4 regions of the Streptomyces sp. NPDC046862 genome follow, and region 3 is predicted to be linked to each of the others. Evidence: riboswitches for the same ligand, from Rfam matches in the RefSeq annotation. Region 3 holds a riboswitch; each other region holds the start of a gene.
What was found. Region 3 has a riboswitch for cyclic di-AMP ahead of AB0959_RS38920 (peptidoglycan DD-metalloendopeptidase family protein). Riboswitches for the same ligand answer to the same signal wherever they lie in the genome.

Region 1 (3,503 bases), on a different contig from region 3:
CGCTCGGGGGAGTTCACCAGTAGCCGGGGGTTGTCGGTGCGCAGGGTGCCGGCGCCGACCAGGATCGCGTCGCTGGCCGCCCGCACCTCGTCGACCCGGTCGAAGTCGGCCGGGCCCGACAGCAGCAGCCGTTCGGGTCCGGTGTCGTCCAGGTAGCCGTCGAGGGAGACGGCGGCGGACAACAGGACGTAGGGCTGGGGCATGGGGGTCGCTCCCGTGGTCGTGACGTTGGGCTGATCGTGACGTTGGGCTGGTCGTGACGTTCGGCTGGTCGTGACGTTCGGCTGATCGTGACGGTCGGCGGTGTGGTTCAAGTTTTAAACAATAACTACACTGTCCGTATGACGACCCGCTGGCTCACCCCCGAGGAACAGCGTGCCTGGCGCGCGTACATCGCGGCCTCGCTGCTCCTGGAGGACGCGCTCGACCGGCAGCTCCAGCAGGAGGCCGGCATGTCGCACCTGTACTACTCCGTACTGGCCGGCCTCTCCGAGGCGCCGGACCGCAGTATGCGGATGACCGACCTCGCCGAGTCCCTGAAGATCACGCGCAGCCGGCTGACGTACGTCGTGGCGCGGCTGGAGAAGGACGGCGCGCTGCGGCGGGAGGGGTGCGCGTCGGACAAGCGGGGCAGTGTGGCGGTGCTCACGGACGAGGGGATGGCCCTGCTGGAGCGTACGGCACCGGGCCACGTCGAGATGGTCCGCAGGGCGGTCTTCGACCACCTCGGCCCGGAGCAGGTGGAACAGCTGGAGCGCATCTGTACGGGCATCACGGAGGCGCTCCAGGGCGACGGTGCCGAGGCGGTCACCTCCGACGACCTTCCATGGCGCCGCCGCTCCTGCTCTTCGGGCTAGCCCGCCGGGAGAGGGCAGTAATTTCGGCGGCAGTGGGAATGCGGCGCCCGCCGTCAGGGTTGCTTGAAGTTTGAAGCAGGGCTAGAGTCCCTGTGGGCGATGTGCTTCAAAACTGAAGCATACCGGCCGACCTGCACCCGCACCTGGACCGGAGGCCCGCATGCCCGACCAGCCCACCGCCACCACCCGCTCCCGCGTCCGGGTCCCGCTGCGCTTCCAGGACGGCTACGGCGTCGATGCCGAACTGGTCACCTTCCACGGTCTCACCGACGGTCAGGAGCACGTGGCCGTCGTCCTCGGAGAGCCCGCGCCCGGCACCACCCCGCTGGTCCGCCTGCACTCCGAGTGCCTGACCGGCGACGTCTTCGGATCGGCCCGCTGCGACTGCGGCCCGCAGCTGCGCGAGGCGGTGGAGCAGATCGCCGACCGCGGTGGCGTCCTCCTCTACCTCCGCCAGGAGGGCCGGGGCATCGGCCTCTACAACAAGCTCGACGCGTACGCCTTGCAGGACCAGGGCCTCGACACGTACGCGGCCAACGCCGCGCTCGGCCTCCCCGAGGACGCCCGCGACTACACCGCCGCCGCACAGATGCTCGGAGCCCTCGGCATCGACACCCTGGACCTGCTCTCCAACAACCCCGACAAGGCGCAGCAGCTGCGCGACCTCGGGGTCAAGGTCCGCACCCGCGTTCCCACGGGCGTCTTCACCACCGCCCACAACGTCCGTTACCTGCGCGCGAAGGTCCTCCAGACCCAGCACACGCTGCCGCTCGCGGACCTGGGGGGCCTGGGGGAGCGGGGGGACCTGGGGGACCTGGCGGAGCTCTCCGCGGGCTGACGTCTGCCGGCCCTCTTCATCGGCCCCTTCGCAGCTGGTGATCGTTCACGACTTCCTCATAACTGCTGTCACTGAGCGTGTTCGGACAACCCCTCTGCGCATAACAACTGACGCACCGTCAGGATGCCTGTGACTCCTGAGACAGGGGTAACTCGCCCGATTTAGGCCTGCCTTGACCCGAAAGTCCAGCCCAGAAGCCTGAACGATCATCCAGAACCGCTTGGAATACGGCCCGCGCGTCTATTAACGTTCGATAACGCAGCGCGGTCGTCCCAGCCGTCACAAGAGGCGGCTCCGTGCGCACGCGCCGAATCCCGCAAGGGAACCGGGGAACCACCACCCAGGGGTGAATCACGCGGAAGCCGCCGTGGAAGCACGGTCGGTTTACGCGCGTAGGAGACCTTCCTGCTCCGAACCCGTCAGCTAACCCGGTAGGCGAGAAGGAAGGAAAGGAGTACGCCCACGTGGCGTCCAACCGGTCTGCGACCGAAGCCCCACCCATGCCGGGCCAACGCGGCGACAGCGATACTTTCGGGTACGGCGGCTACAACGGCGAGGACGAGGGTCCCTGGCAGGAGTGGAACCCCACAGAGGAGTCCATCCGCCCCGTTCGCGGCCGGCACCGGGTCGCCAAGAAGAGCGGACTCGCCCGCGGCGGTCTCGCCCGGAGCTCCACCGTTCTGGGTGTCGGCGTCATAGCCGCCGTCGGCGCGGGCGGCATGGCCACCGCGCAGACCGGCAAGCCGCCGGTGTCCATCTCGATGCCCGACATGCCCAACGTCGGCTCGGTCTTCGACTCCGAGGACGAGCCCGCGGGCTCCTCCACCCCGCTCAGCAACGCGGGCATGACCGGCGCCGACGCCGAGCAGGGCGCCGGCAACGCCGGTGAGGCGCTGCGCGCCCGCATCATGCAGCAGGCCGAGTCGCAGCAGGACGCGGTCGACCGGGCCGCCGCGCTCGCCGCCGAGTCCGCCGCCGCGAAGAAGGCCGCCGAGGCCGCCGCCAAGGAGCGTGAGGAGGCCGAGGCCAAGGCCGCCGCCGCGAAGAAGAAGGCGGAGGAGGAGGCGGAGAAGAAGGCCGAGGCCGAGCGCGTCGCCGAGCTCGCCAAGCAGTTCACGCTGCCGACGTCCTCGTACACGATCACCTCCACCTTCGGTCAGTCCGGCGCGTACTGGTCCTCCGGCCAGCACACCGGCCTCGACTTCGCCGCCCCCACGGGTACCCCGATCAAGGCGATCCACAACGGCACCATCACCGAGGCCGGCTGGAGCGGTTCGTACGGCTACCGCACCATCCTCACCCTCGACGACGGCACCGAACTCTGGTTCGCCCACCAGTCGTCCATCAGCGTCAGCGTCGGCCAGAAGGTCGCGAGCGGCGACGTCATCGGCCGCGTCGGCGCCACCGGCAACGTCACGGGCGCCCATCTCCACCTGGAGGTCCACCCCGGCGGCAGCGCCACCGGCATCGACCCGATGGCCTGGCTGCAGAGCAAGGGGATCAACCCCTGAGGTTCAACCCCTGAGGTCTTCCGGGAGCAGGTGAGGTGATCCCCTCCCGGATTTACGAACCCTTGGCCGGACGTGCGGAATTCGCGCGTCCGGTCAGGGCGTTGTCATAGAGCATGACTTCTCTTCGCAAGCTCGGCTCATCCGGTCTCGAGGTCTTCCCGCTCTCCCTCGGCGGCAACGTCTTCGGCTGGACGGCCGACGAGGCCCAGTCCTTCGCCGTTCTCGACGCGTACACGGCCGCCGGCGGCAACTTCATCGACACCGCCGACTCCTACTCGGCCTGGATCGAGGGCAACC
Region 2 (3,503 bases), on a different contig from region 3:
CGATGACACGCTCTCCGACAGGTCGCGCGCGGCGCTGGCCAGAGCCGTGGCCGGGGGCGCGCGGCACCTGGTGGTGACGGGACGCCCCGCGCCACGCGTGCGCCCCCTGCTGGAGGACCTCGGGAGCGAGGGGCTCGCGGTGTGCGGGCAGGGCGCGCAGTTGTACGACGCCGGCGCGGACCGGCTGCTGTGGTCGGTGACCCTGGACCGGGAACTGGCCGAGACCGCGCTCGGCAAGATCGAGGCCGAGGTCGGGCAGGTGTACGCGGCCGTCGACCAGGACGGCGTGGACGGGCTCACCCTCATCGAGCCGGGCTATCTGATGCCGCACCCGACCCTGCCCGCCGTACGGGTCCTGCTCCGCGACGACCTGTGGGGCGAGCCCATCAGCAAGGTGCTGTTGCGCCACCCGTCCCTGTCCGACGACGAGTTGGCGGCGGCGGCCCGCGGGGCGGTCGGTTCGCTCGCGACGGTCACCATGTCGGGGCCCGGCACCGTCGAACTCCAGCCATGCGGGGTCACCAAGGCGACCGGCCTCGCCCTGGCCGCCCGGCGCCTCGGGCTGGGCCCGGCCGACACCATCGCCTTCGGGGACATGCCGAACGACATCCCCATGTTCGACTGGGCCGCCCACGGGGTCGCCATGGCCAACGCCCACCCGGAACTCAAGGCCGTCGCCGACGAGGTGACGCTCTCCAACGAGGAGGACGGGATCGCGGTGGTACTGGAGCGGCTGTTCCCGGGGGCGGGGGCGGGGGCGGGGGCGGATGAGGTGCCCGGCCCCCGGTCCGGATCCGCCCCGGTGCCGGGCCGGCGGAGCTCGTCGCCCGCCCGGCCCGGCGGCCGGTAGGTGTTCCGGGATCAGTACGGTCCGTTGACGTTGTCGATCGAGCCGTAGCGCGCGGCGGCGTAGTTGCACGCCGCCGCGATGTTCGCGACCGGGTCGAACGGGTCGTTCGACGTGCCCGCCACGTGGTACTGCTGGAAGGTCGGGTCGATGACCTGGAGGAGCCCCTTGGACGGGGTGCCCGCCGCGGCGTTGGAGTCCCAGTTGTTGATGGCCTGGGGGTTGCCGGAGGACTCGCGCATGATGTTGCGGTAAATGCCGTCGTACGACCCGGGAATTCCGTTCTGCGCCATGATGTCCAGCGCCTGGCGGATCCAGCCGTCGAGGTCGTTCGTGTACGTCGTGTCGGCGACCGGGGCGGCGTCGGTGACGGTCTGCGTGGACAGGTTGGACGCGGCGGACGGTGTGGACGCGGGCGACGGTGTGGACGCCGGGGACGGGGTGGACTTCTTGCCCGCCGTGCCCGCCGTGCCCGCCTTCGCCGTCCTGAGCTTCAGGTGGAGACCCGGGTGGATCATGTGCGGGTCGTGGCCGATGGCCTTGCGGTTGTCCTTGTAGATCTTCCGCCAGCCACCGGGAGTGTCGTACTTCTTCGAGATGCGGTAGAGCGTGTCGCCCTTGGCCACCGTGTACGCAATGGACTTGAGGTGGGGCGCGGACTGGACCGCCTGGATGGAGGCGGGAGCCTGGGCCGGCGTCGCGGCGCTCGCGACGGTCGCGCTCAGGAGGGGAAGGGCGAGGGCGGCGGCGCCGGTTCCGGCGACGACGGCTCCTCGGATGAACGGGTTGGATCTGGGGCGGCAGTGCTTGCCTCGTGCGGCCATGACGCTGTTCCTCTCCGGCGCCTGCGAGGTGAGCTGTCGGGTTCGGGCGGAAAGGTGCCCGGCCGTGTACGGCGACGCGTCGTGCGTGCCGTGCATGGCTTCACCCCGAGCCGGCCCGTCGTGCGGACCGGCGGCTTACCTGGTTCCCCCGCTCCTGCCTGCGTGAGTGGTTGGTCAGTGGGGATTCCGGGCGGCGGCAGGATTCGGCGTCCCGTCCGGATGGACCGTGAACGTATGCGAGAGCACATGTCGGGAACAAGGCCGAAAGCACGACAGAAGCGCCCTTGATCAGCTCTTTGTGGTGCAGAAGTTCGCGAAATCACCGGAAGGCGAAGCTCAACTTGCCTTCTGCAAAGGAAGAGTCGAGAGGGTGGGAGCAGAGGACGTCACGGGGGCGGCGTGACCCAATTCACGGGACGGACCGGATGAAGTGCTGGCAAGGCGGCAATTCGGACAAGTCGACCGCCGATTGGGCGGTCCGGCGAGGCGTGGGCCCGGCCCCCTTTCGGGGTGTCTCACCTCGTGATGGGCGCGAAGTGCGGGGCATACGTTCGGTGTTCCGGGAACTCGCGAACCAACTCCACGCGAAGGGCGTGGAGTACGCGGGGTTCGCGGAGAGTGGGGAGGTCGCGCGGAAGTGGGGGCCGGTCCCGGCCGTGTGGCCGGAACCTTGCGTGCGGGGTGCGTCGTTGTCGTAGCGGTCGCCCGGTGAGCCGGCCGTGGTGGCCGCCCTGAGTGGTTCCGGTGCGAGAGCGGCGTCGGCGCGTGCGGAGGTGTGACGGCGGAGGCCTCGTGCGGAGTGGCGCGGGTGAAGGGCGTACGGATGAGCGAGTTCGACGGGCCCATCGGAGTGATCTCCGGAGCCTCGGGGGCTCGGCGCCTTCGGTGGCCATGGGCGAGGGTGTCGACTCGGGAGTCGGTACATGTCCGCTTGTATCACCTGATCAAGAACATACCGGGCGTGATCCGATACAGCCCGGGCTGGACCCCTGGGCGCCCGTGGTGATCGAAAGGTGACCGGATACGCTGACTCGAGTGATGGCAGCGACAGATCGACAAACCGTGTCATCGACCGTGAGACCGATTTTGAGACCGACCGTGTAACCGTCAGTAGACGTCAGCAGACAGGAGACCCCTCGTGACCGTCGTCGGGCCGTTCGGGCTGAGCGTGCGGGACCAGGCTCTGGAAGCCGATGTCCAGGCCGGATTGGCGGCTGTCGAGGAAGGGCTGCTCGAAGCCACCAAGAGCGAGGTCCCCTTCATCCAGGAGGCCGCGCAGCACCTGCTGCGGGCCGGCGGGAAGCGTTTCCGGCCACTGCTCGTGATGCTCGCCGCGCAGTTCGGGGACCCGTACGCCCCGGGGATCGTCCCGTCGGCCGTAGTGGTCGAGCTCACACATCTGGCCACGCTGTACCACGACGACGTGATGGACGAGGCCGAGGTGCGGCGGAGCGTCCCCAGCGCGAACGCCCGCTGGGGGAACTCCATCGCCGTCCTGACCGGCGACTTCCTGTTCGCGAGGGCCTCCCACATACTGGCCGACCTCGGGCCCGAGGCGGTCCGCATCCAGGCCGAGGCCTTCGAGCGGCTGGTCACCGGGCAGATCCTCGAGACCGCCGGGCCGCGCGACGGGCGGGACCCGATCGACCACTACCTCGACGTCCTCGGCGGCAAGACCGGATCGCTGGTCGCCGTCTCCGGGCGCTTCGGCGCGATGATGTCCGGCGCCGACGAGACGGTCGTGGACGTGCTGACGCAGTACGGGGAGCGGCTCGGCATCGCCTTCCAGCTGGCCGACGACGTACTGGACATCGCCTCCGACTCGCACGAGT
Region 3 (3,503 bases):
ACGGCCCGCTCGAAGCGCTCGGCGACCTCGTCGGGGTCGGTGCCCGGACGGATGATGTCGTTGCCGCCGGCGCAGAAGGAGACCAGGTCCGGGGCGAGTTCCCTCGCGCGCGGGAGCTGGTCCGCGACGATCTGGTCGAGCAGTTTCCCGCGCACGGCGAGGTTGGAGTAGGTGAAGTCGCCCTCCGGACGCCGGTCCGCGAGGAGTACCGCGAACCGGTCGGCCCAGCCGACGAACGCCCCGTCGGGGCCGGGGTCGCCGACGCCCTCGGTGAAGCTGTCCCCCACCGCCACGTACGACCCGATCACTGATCTGCTGTCATTCTTCGAATCGTCTGCCACATCGGTCCATGATTCACCTCGGGATGTGAGCTACGCGACCGTAGGAAAGGGTTGACGTGCGGTGAGATAAGCCACTCGTCAAGTGTTGGTCAATTGCGGAATAAGCTTTTCATCAGGGGCGTTGAGCGAGCCGCCAGACCCGGAATCCGTTGATCCGGAAGTGGCTCCACGTGGTCCGGAAGGCGAAGTGCCCGCTCGTGTACGGCTCCGGGTCCTCGTAGTCGAAGACCAGTCGCCCGTTGTTCCACCACTGGACGGTGGAGCCGTCGGAGACGATCCGTACGTGGTGGGGCTCGTTGGCGACGAGCAGGGGTTCCGTGTAGTCGTGGACCAGCGGCCGCACACCCGCCTCGCCGACATAACGGCGCAGTCGTGTCGTGGTGTTCGTGTTGGCGCCGTATCCCACGTAGTAGGTCTTGAGGTAGTCGTACTCCGCGAGCGCGCCGCCCCGCTCGGTGGCGAAGATGTCGTCGGGCGACCGTACGTCGACGGCGTTCCAGAAGTTGTTGAGGTCGGACACCCGGTCGTTGACGCCGCCCGCGGAGACCGGCGTGGCGGTGTACTCGATGACGTACGGGCCTTCGAGCCGTTTCCGGAACCACACCGTGGCGCCGCTCGGCACGTCGATCTCCAGGACACCGCCCGAGGCCGTGACGGTGCCGCCGTCCTGCAGTTCGGTGGCCCACCGGCCGAGGCCGTGCCGGAAGCCGTCGGCCGCGATCAGCCGTCCACGGCGGTGGCGGGACGTGGCGCTCGCCGTGGGCACCGGCGCCAGGGCCGCGAGGGCGGCACCGGCGGCGAGGGCTCCGAACGCTCTGCGAGTGGTCATGACGCTACTCCTTGGTCGACCAGCATGGAAAGCGCTTGCAGTCGATCACTGTGCCGCCACTTCCGCACGCCTGTCGAGACGTCCTCCGGCCATGCCACACGACTGCGATGCGCCGGTCATGAGCCGGACACGCACGGACGCCCCGGAGGAGCGGACCGTGGGAGCGGACCGGAGGAGCGGCACGGAGGAGCGGCCGGGCACACCGAAGGCCGGGCCCCGTACATCGCAGGGCCCGGCCTTCACCGACGCGTGACGCGGAGGATGCGTCAGGTGCGCGGGGAGCGCGTCAGACGTTGACGCCCTTCGAGCGCAGGTACGCCAGCGGGTCGATGTCCGAGCCGTAGTCCGGACCGGTGCGGATCTCGAAGTGCAGGTGCGGACCGGTGACGTTGCCGGTCGCGCCGGAGAGGCCGATCTGCTGGCCTTCGCTCACGGTCTGGCCCGCGGAGACGGACAGCTGGGACATGTGGCCGTACTGGGCGTAGTGACCGTCGGCGAGCTGGATGACGACCTGGTTGCCGTACGCGCCGCCCCAGCCGGCGGTGACGACCGTGCCCGCGCCGACGGCCTTGAGGCTGGTACCGGTCGGGACGATGAAGTCGACGCCGGTGTGATAACCGCTGGACCACATGCCGCCCGGGGTCTTGTAGCCGGTGCCGATGGTGGCGCCCTCGACGGGGAGCGTGAAGCCGGTGCCACTGGCGTCCGCGCTCTGGGTGGTCGACGTCGTCTCGGCCTTGGTCTCGGTCTTCTGTGGCGCGGCCTTCTTCGACGAGGACGCGGTCTTGTCCGACGCCTTGTTGCCGCCCGAGGGCGCCTTGCCGTGGAGGGTGAGCTTCAGGCCCGGGTGGATGAGCGACGGGTCGGAGCCGACGGCCTCACGGTTGTCCGCGTAGATTCTCTTCCAGCCGCCGGAGACGTGCTGCTCCCGGGCGATCTTGGAGAGGTAGTCTCCGTGGCGGACCGAATAGGTCCGCGTCGAGGCCTTCTTGGCGGTGGCCGACTCGCCGGCCTGCTCCGCCGCGGCCTTCGCGCTGTTCTCGGTGACGGTCTTCTCGGAAACCGCCGTCGTCTTCTGAGAAACGGAGTCCGCGGACGCGGCATGGGCCCCGGTGGCCCCGATGAGCGGAAGTGCGAGTGCGGCGCCACCGGTTCCGGCGGCGGCTATGGAACGGGTGAAGCGCTGGGACTTCGGGCGGCGATGCTTACCCCTCGCGGGCATGACGAATTCCTCTCCGGCGCCTACGAGGTGAGCTGTCGGGTGCGGACTGGAGATGCCCGGCCGTACGCGCGCACGGCTTTACCCCAAGCCTGTTCCGGAGACCGGAACAGGCGGTACTGCCTGTGGGTCCCCCGCTCCTGCCGTGCACGGGTGAGTTGGCGGCTCCGGGCGGCGGCAGGATTCGGCGTCCGTCCGGATTGAGGGGAACGTAAGCGACTTACGGGCATCCGGACAACCATTGGGCTTTCCTGTGCGTCTGGTTCCCTCACCCTTTCAGGAATTCACCGTCACTCTCCGTAAATGAGCGATCTCCGCACTTTCTCAATCGCCCTGAGAATCGGCCAGCATTACGTGAACATGACGGCGACACAGCGTCACGGATATGACGCTGGTCACCCACCTTCGACCCACCCTGCTTTATTCCAGGGCTACTTGGACTCAAGGCTTCATTTCGGACAGAACACTCAGATGCGGCGCAGTCGGATAACTGCCGCATCGAAGTCGCCGCGCAGCCCCGTGGGCAGACCGTGATGCATCAGCACGGCACCCCGGTGCACTTCGCCCGATTCACGGCATTCATATGCATTCCCTGGATCGAGGCCGCGCAGCCGGAGCGGGGCGGCCGGCTCTCCGTAGTGCTGGGCCTGCAGCCAGGCGAGGACGACGACCTCGTCGCCATGGACGTACTGCACCGCGCTCAGCCCGCCGGCCGGGGGCCGCAGCCGGTACAGGTCGCCACGCTGCACGACGGGACGGATCTCCCTGTACAGCTCGACCCACTCGCGCGCCTCGGCGAGCTCCTCCTCACTCCAGGTCGTGAGGTCACCGCCGACGCCGAGGACACCCGCCATGGCGCTCACGAACCGGAAGCGCAGGGAGCTCACACGGTCATTGAGCTGGGTGTTCGGGCTGTCGGTCACCCAGGCGGCCATGACACGCGCCGGGTGGATCTGGCTGAAGCCGTGCTGGATGACGAGCCGGTCGAGCGGGTCGGTGTTGTCGGAGGTCCACACCTGGTCCGTGCGTGACACGACCCCGAGGTCGATCCGGCCGCCGCCACCCGAGCAGGACTCGAAGGCGACCCCCGGGTGCGCGGCCCGCAGCCGGTCGA
Region 4 (3,503 bases), on a different contig from region 3:
TCTGGCCGCAGTTGGTGGCGACGGCGAGGTCGGCGATGGTGACGTCCTCGGTCTCACCGGAGCGGTGGGACATCATGCACTTGAAGCCGCTGCGCTGGGCCAGCTCGACGGCGTCCAGGGTCTCGGTGAGCGAGCCGATCTGGTTCACCTTCACCAGCAGGGCGTTGGCCGCGCCCTCGTCGATACCGCGGGCCAGGCGCTCGGGGTTGGTGACGAACAGGTCGTCGCCGACGAGCTGGACCTTGTCACCGAGCTTGTCGGTGATGGTCTTCCAGCCGTCCCAGTCGTCCTCGAACAGCGGGTCCTCGATGGAGACCAGCGGGTAGGCGTCGACCAGCTCCGCGTAGTAGTCCGTCATCTCGGTGGCGGAGCGCGTCTTGCCCTCGAAGGTGTAGGAGCCGTCCTTGTAGAACTCGGAGGCGGCGACGTCGAGCGCGAGGGCGATCTGCTCGCCGGGGGTGTAGCCGGCCTCCTTGATCGCCTCGAGGATGAGGTCGAGGGCCTCGCGGTTGGAGCCGAGGTTCGGGGCGAAGCCGCCCTCGTCGCCGAGGCCGGTGGCCAGGCCCTTGCTCTTCAGGACCTTCTTCAGGGTGTGGTACACCTCGGCGCCCCAGCGCAGGGCCTCGGAGAAGGTCTCCGCGCCGATCGGGGCGATCATGAACTCCTGGATGTCCACGTTGGAGTCGGCGTGCGAGCCGCCGTTCAGGATGTTCATCATCGGCACCGGCAGCAGGTGCGCGTTCGGGCCGCCCAGGTAGCGGAAGAGGGGGAGGTCGGACGCCTCGGAGGCGGCGTGGGCGACGGCGAGGGAGACGCCGAGGATGGCGTTGGCGCCGAGGGAGCCCTTGTTGTCGGTGGCGTCCAGGTCGAACATCGCCTGGTCGATCAGGCGCTGCTCGGTGGCGTCGTAGCCGACGAGCTCCGGGCCGATCTGCTCGATGACGGCGAGGACGGCCTTCTCGACACCCTTGCCGAGGTAGCGGTTCGAGTCGCCGTCGCGGAGCTCGATGGCCTCGAAGGCGCCCGTGGAGGCGCCGGACGGGACGGCGGCACGACCGGTGCTGCCGTCGTCGAGGCCGACCTCGACCTCGACCGTGGGGTTGCCTCGGGAGTCCAGGATTTCCCGGGCTACGACGACGTCGATGGACGGCACGAGCATCTCCTTCTGGGATGTGACGCGGTTACGCGGGCCGTGGCCCTGCGGGATGAGCCTAACCGTCTCCAGGGGATCGGCCAGTCTCCCGCCCACCCCGTGGACCAAACCGAGAGTAAATTGTTCCTGAACTGAACAAAAAGCCCCTGCCAAGGAGCGCCGCGAGAGGCACAAAAAAGCCCCGCCCCGGTGCGTACGGGGGAACACGCACCGGGGCGGGGAGCCCGTGGGGACGGGGGGCGGCCCTCACGAGACCTCCACTGTGGAGGACACGGATGTGCGGGCCCTGTGGTTCAGCCGGGAACCGCCCTGATGTCAGCTCAGGTGCAGCTGCTGGCCGGGGAAGATGAAGTCGGCGTCGTCGATGATGTCCTTGTTCAGCTGGAAGAGCTTGTGCCAGCCGCCCTTGACCTTCTTCTTCTCGGCGATGCTGCTGAGGGTGTCACCCTTGACGACCTTGTACTCGCCGTCGCCCTTCTTGACCTTCTTGCCGGTCGGGGTCTTGACGGTGGCCCGCTCCTGGGAACGCGAGGCGCGCTGCTCCTGGGCACCGGAGCTCTGGGTGCTCTGCTCGGAGGAGCCGGAGTTCGCGGAGGAGCCGGACGAGCCCGAGTTCGAGGAGGACGAGGAGGCCGCCCCACCGTCGTACGCGGCGCCGGACAGACCCGTGCCGCAGTTCGGCCAGGCGCCCTTGCCCTGGGCCGCGAGGACCTTCTCGGCGACGGCGATCTGCTGGGCCTTGCTGGCCTGGTCGGCGGTGGAGGCGTACTGCGTGCCGCCGTACGCGGCCCAGGTGGAGGCGGAGAACTGCAGACCGCCGTAGTAGCCGTTGCCCGTGTTGATCGACCAGTTGCCGCCGGACTCGCACTGGGCGACCGCGTCCCACTCGGAGGAGGTGGCTGCGGAGGCGGTGCCGGTCGCGAGCAGCGGGGCGGCGATGGCGGCACCGGTGACGCCGGCCATCGCGACGATGCGGGTGGCCTTGGACGGACGACGGTGCTTGCCCTTGCAGGAAGACAACATGAAGTGATCCCCTCACCGACGCCTGCGAGGTGAGCTGTCGGGTTCGGGCCGGTTGAGTTGCCCGGCCGCACGGTCGGCCGCGGACGACGTCCGCTGCCGCTTCCGCACGGCTTCACCCCAAGCCGTTCCCGGTCGTCTCCCAACTCCCGGGCCCGGCGCCTACCTTGGGTCCCCCGCTCCTGCCTACGGCGCTTGACGCGACGACTGTTCCCGTACGGCCGTTGGCAGGATTCGGCGTACCGACCGCAGGGGCCCGCTGTGGCGAGCGATCACGACCGTAAACACGCGATCCGGTGATTTACAAAGACGATCAGGGCTTCTGTGACTCATCTCCCACTGAGATCAAAACGGGCATTCACGGCGAAAGATGGCGCTAACTCTCGCTACTTTTCGCCCGATTCATCACCGAAGCTCAGCCTCTGACCGGGGCATATAAGGCCGGGGTCAGCACCGGCCGCATCCCTGCTCCCGGCGCACAGCTCGCCTCATCCCCCCAGCAGGCCAGGGGAGTCGGCGACGGCCAGGAGGTCACCCTCGGCCCGGGCGAGGTACGGGGCGTACGGGTCCTCCGGCAGATCGGCGTCCCTGACCGAGTCGCCGCCCTGCGAGGCGTGCCGCCCGGTGGAGCCGGCGTCCGCGCCCGTACGGCCGTCAGTGGCACCCTCATCGGCGGTCGCGCCACGGTGACGCCCGGTTCCCGAGGTCTCGTCCTCGGATCCGGACCCAGAGCCGGAACCGGATTCACCCTTCGCCGAAGATCCGCCCTCTTGCCCGGATTTGGCCGATTCATCACCCTTCGCCGCATCCGTGCGCGGGCTGCCGGAGTCCCGGGAGGTGCTCTCGCTGGAGCCATTCAGTCCGCTGTCGGCCTTGGCCGACCCTTCGGAGGTGCCGGAGGACGAAGAACCGGACGAACCGGATGAATCAGATGAACCGGACGAGCCGGTCAACTTGCCCAGCACGCCGGTGTCCACGTCGGCGGAACCGGAGTCCTTGTTGAGTCCGGAGAGGAGCCCGCAGGTGGGCCAGGCGCCCACACCCTCGTCGTCGAGGACCTTCTCGGCGACGGCGATCTGCTGGGAACGGCTGGCCTGGTCGGCGCTGGGCGCGTAGTCGAGGCCGCCGTACTTCTCCCAGTCGTCCTGGGACAACTGCAGCCCGCCGTAGTACCCGTTGCCGGTGTTGGCGCTCCAGGAGCCGCCGCTCTCGCAGTCCGCGACCTTGTCCCAGGTCGTCCCGCTGGCCGCGCTCGCACCGGTCGCGCCGAGGAGCGGGATGGCGATGGCCGAGCCCGTCACTCCGGCCGCGACGAGGAGGGCCGGAGCCT

Region 1: another riboswitch for cyclic di-AMP. It lies ahead of AB0959_RS11900 (M23 family metallopeptidase); the one in region 3 lies ahead of AB0959_RS38920 (peptidoglycan DD-metalloendopeptidase family protein).
Region 2: another riboswitch for cyclic di-AMP. It lies ahead of AB0959_RS15755 (LysM peptidoglycan-binding domain-containing protein); the one in region 3 lies ahead of AB0959_RS38920 (peptidoglycan DD-metalloendopeptidase family protein).
Region 4: another riboswitch for cyclic di-AMP. It lies ahead of AB0959_RS28230 (transglycosylase family protein); the one in region 3 lies ahead of AB0959_RS38920 (peptidoglycan DD-metalloendopeptidase family protein).

Annotation. Positions count from the first base shown of each region.
Region 1 covers NZ_JBEYXP010000008.1:260,146-263,648, forward strand. The annotation lists gene AB0959_RS11885 (dihydrofolate reductase family protein) at 1-203, opposite strand, end outside; gene AB0959_RS11890 (MarR family transcriptional regulator) at 342-857, shown strand; gene ribA (GTP cyclohydrolase II) at 1,018-1,695, shown strand; cyclic di-AMP (ydaO/yuaA leader) riboswitch at 1,991-2,148, shown strand; gene AB0959_RS11900 (M23 family metallopeptidase) at 2,160-3,206, shown strand; gene AB0959_RS11905 (aldo/keto reductase) at 3,320-3,503, shown strand, end outside.
Region 2 covers NZ_JBEYXP010000012.1:125,444-128,946, forward strand. The annotation lists gene AB0959_RS15750 (HAD family hydrolase) at 1-850, shown strand, start outside; gene AB0959_RS15755 (LysM peptidoglycan-binding domain-containing protein) at 862-1,671, opposite strand; cyclic di-AMP (ydaO/yuaA leader) riboswitch at 1,677-1,850, opposite strand; gene AB0959_RS15760 (polyprenyl synthetase family protein) at 2,810-3,503, shown strand, end outside.
Region 3 covers NZ_JBEYXP010000047.1:60,812-64,314, forward strand. The annotation lists gene AB0959_RS38905 (SGNH/GDSL hydrolase family protein) at 1-308, opposite strand, end outside; gene AB0959_RS38910 (DUF6250 domain-containing protein) at 454-1,170, opposite strand; gene AB0959_RS38915 (hypothetical protein) at 1,289-1,423, shown strand; gene AB0959_RS38920 (peptidoglycan DD-metalloendopeptidase family protein) at 1,457-2,392, opposite strand; cyclic di-AMP (ydaO/yuaA leader) riboswitch at 2,397-2,563, opposite strand; gene AB0959_RS38925 (alpha-galactosidase) at 2,857-3,503, opposite strand, start outside.
Region 4 covers NZ_JBEYXP010000027.1:104,573-108,075, forward strand. The annotation lists gene eno (phosphopyruvate hydratase) at 1-1,153, opposite strand, end outside; gene AB0959_RS28230 (transglycosylase family protein) at 1,469-2,176, opposite strand; cyclic di-AMP (ydaO/yuaA leader) riboswitch at 2,181-2,377, opposite strand; partial or broken gene AB0959_RS28235 (transglycosylase family protein) at 2,560-3,503, opposite strand, start outside.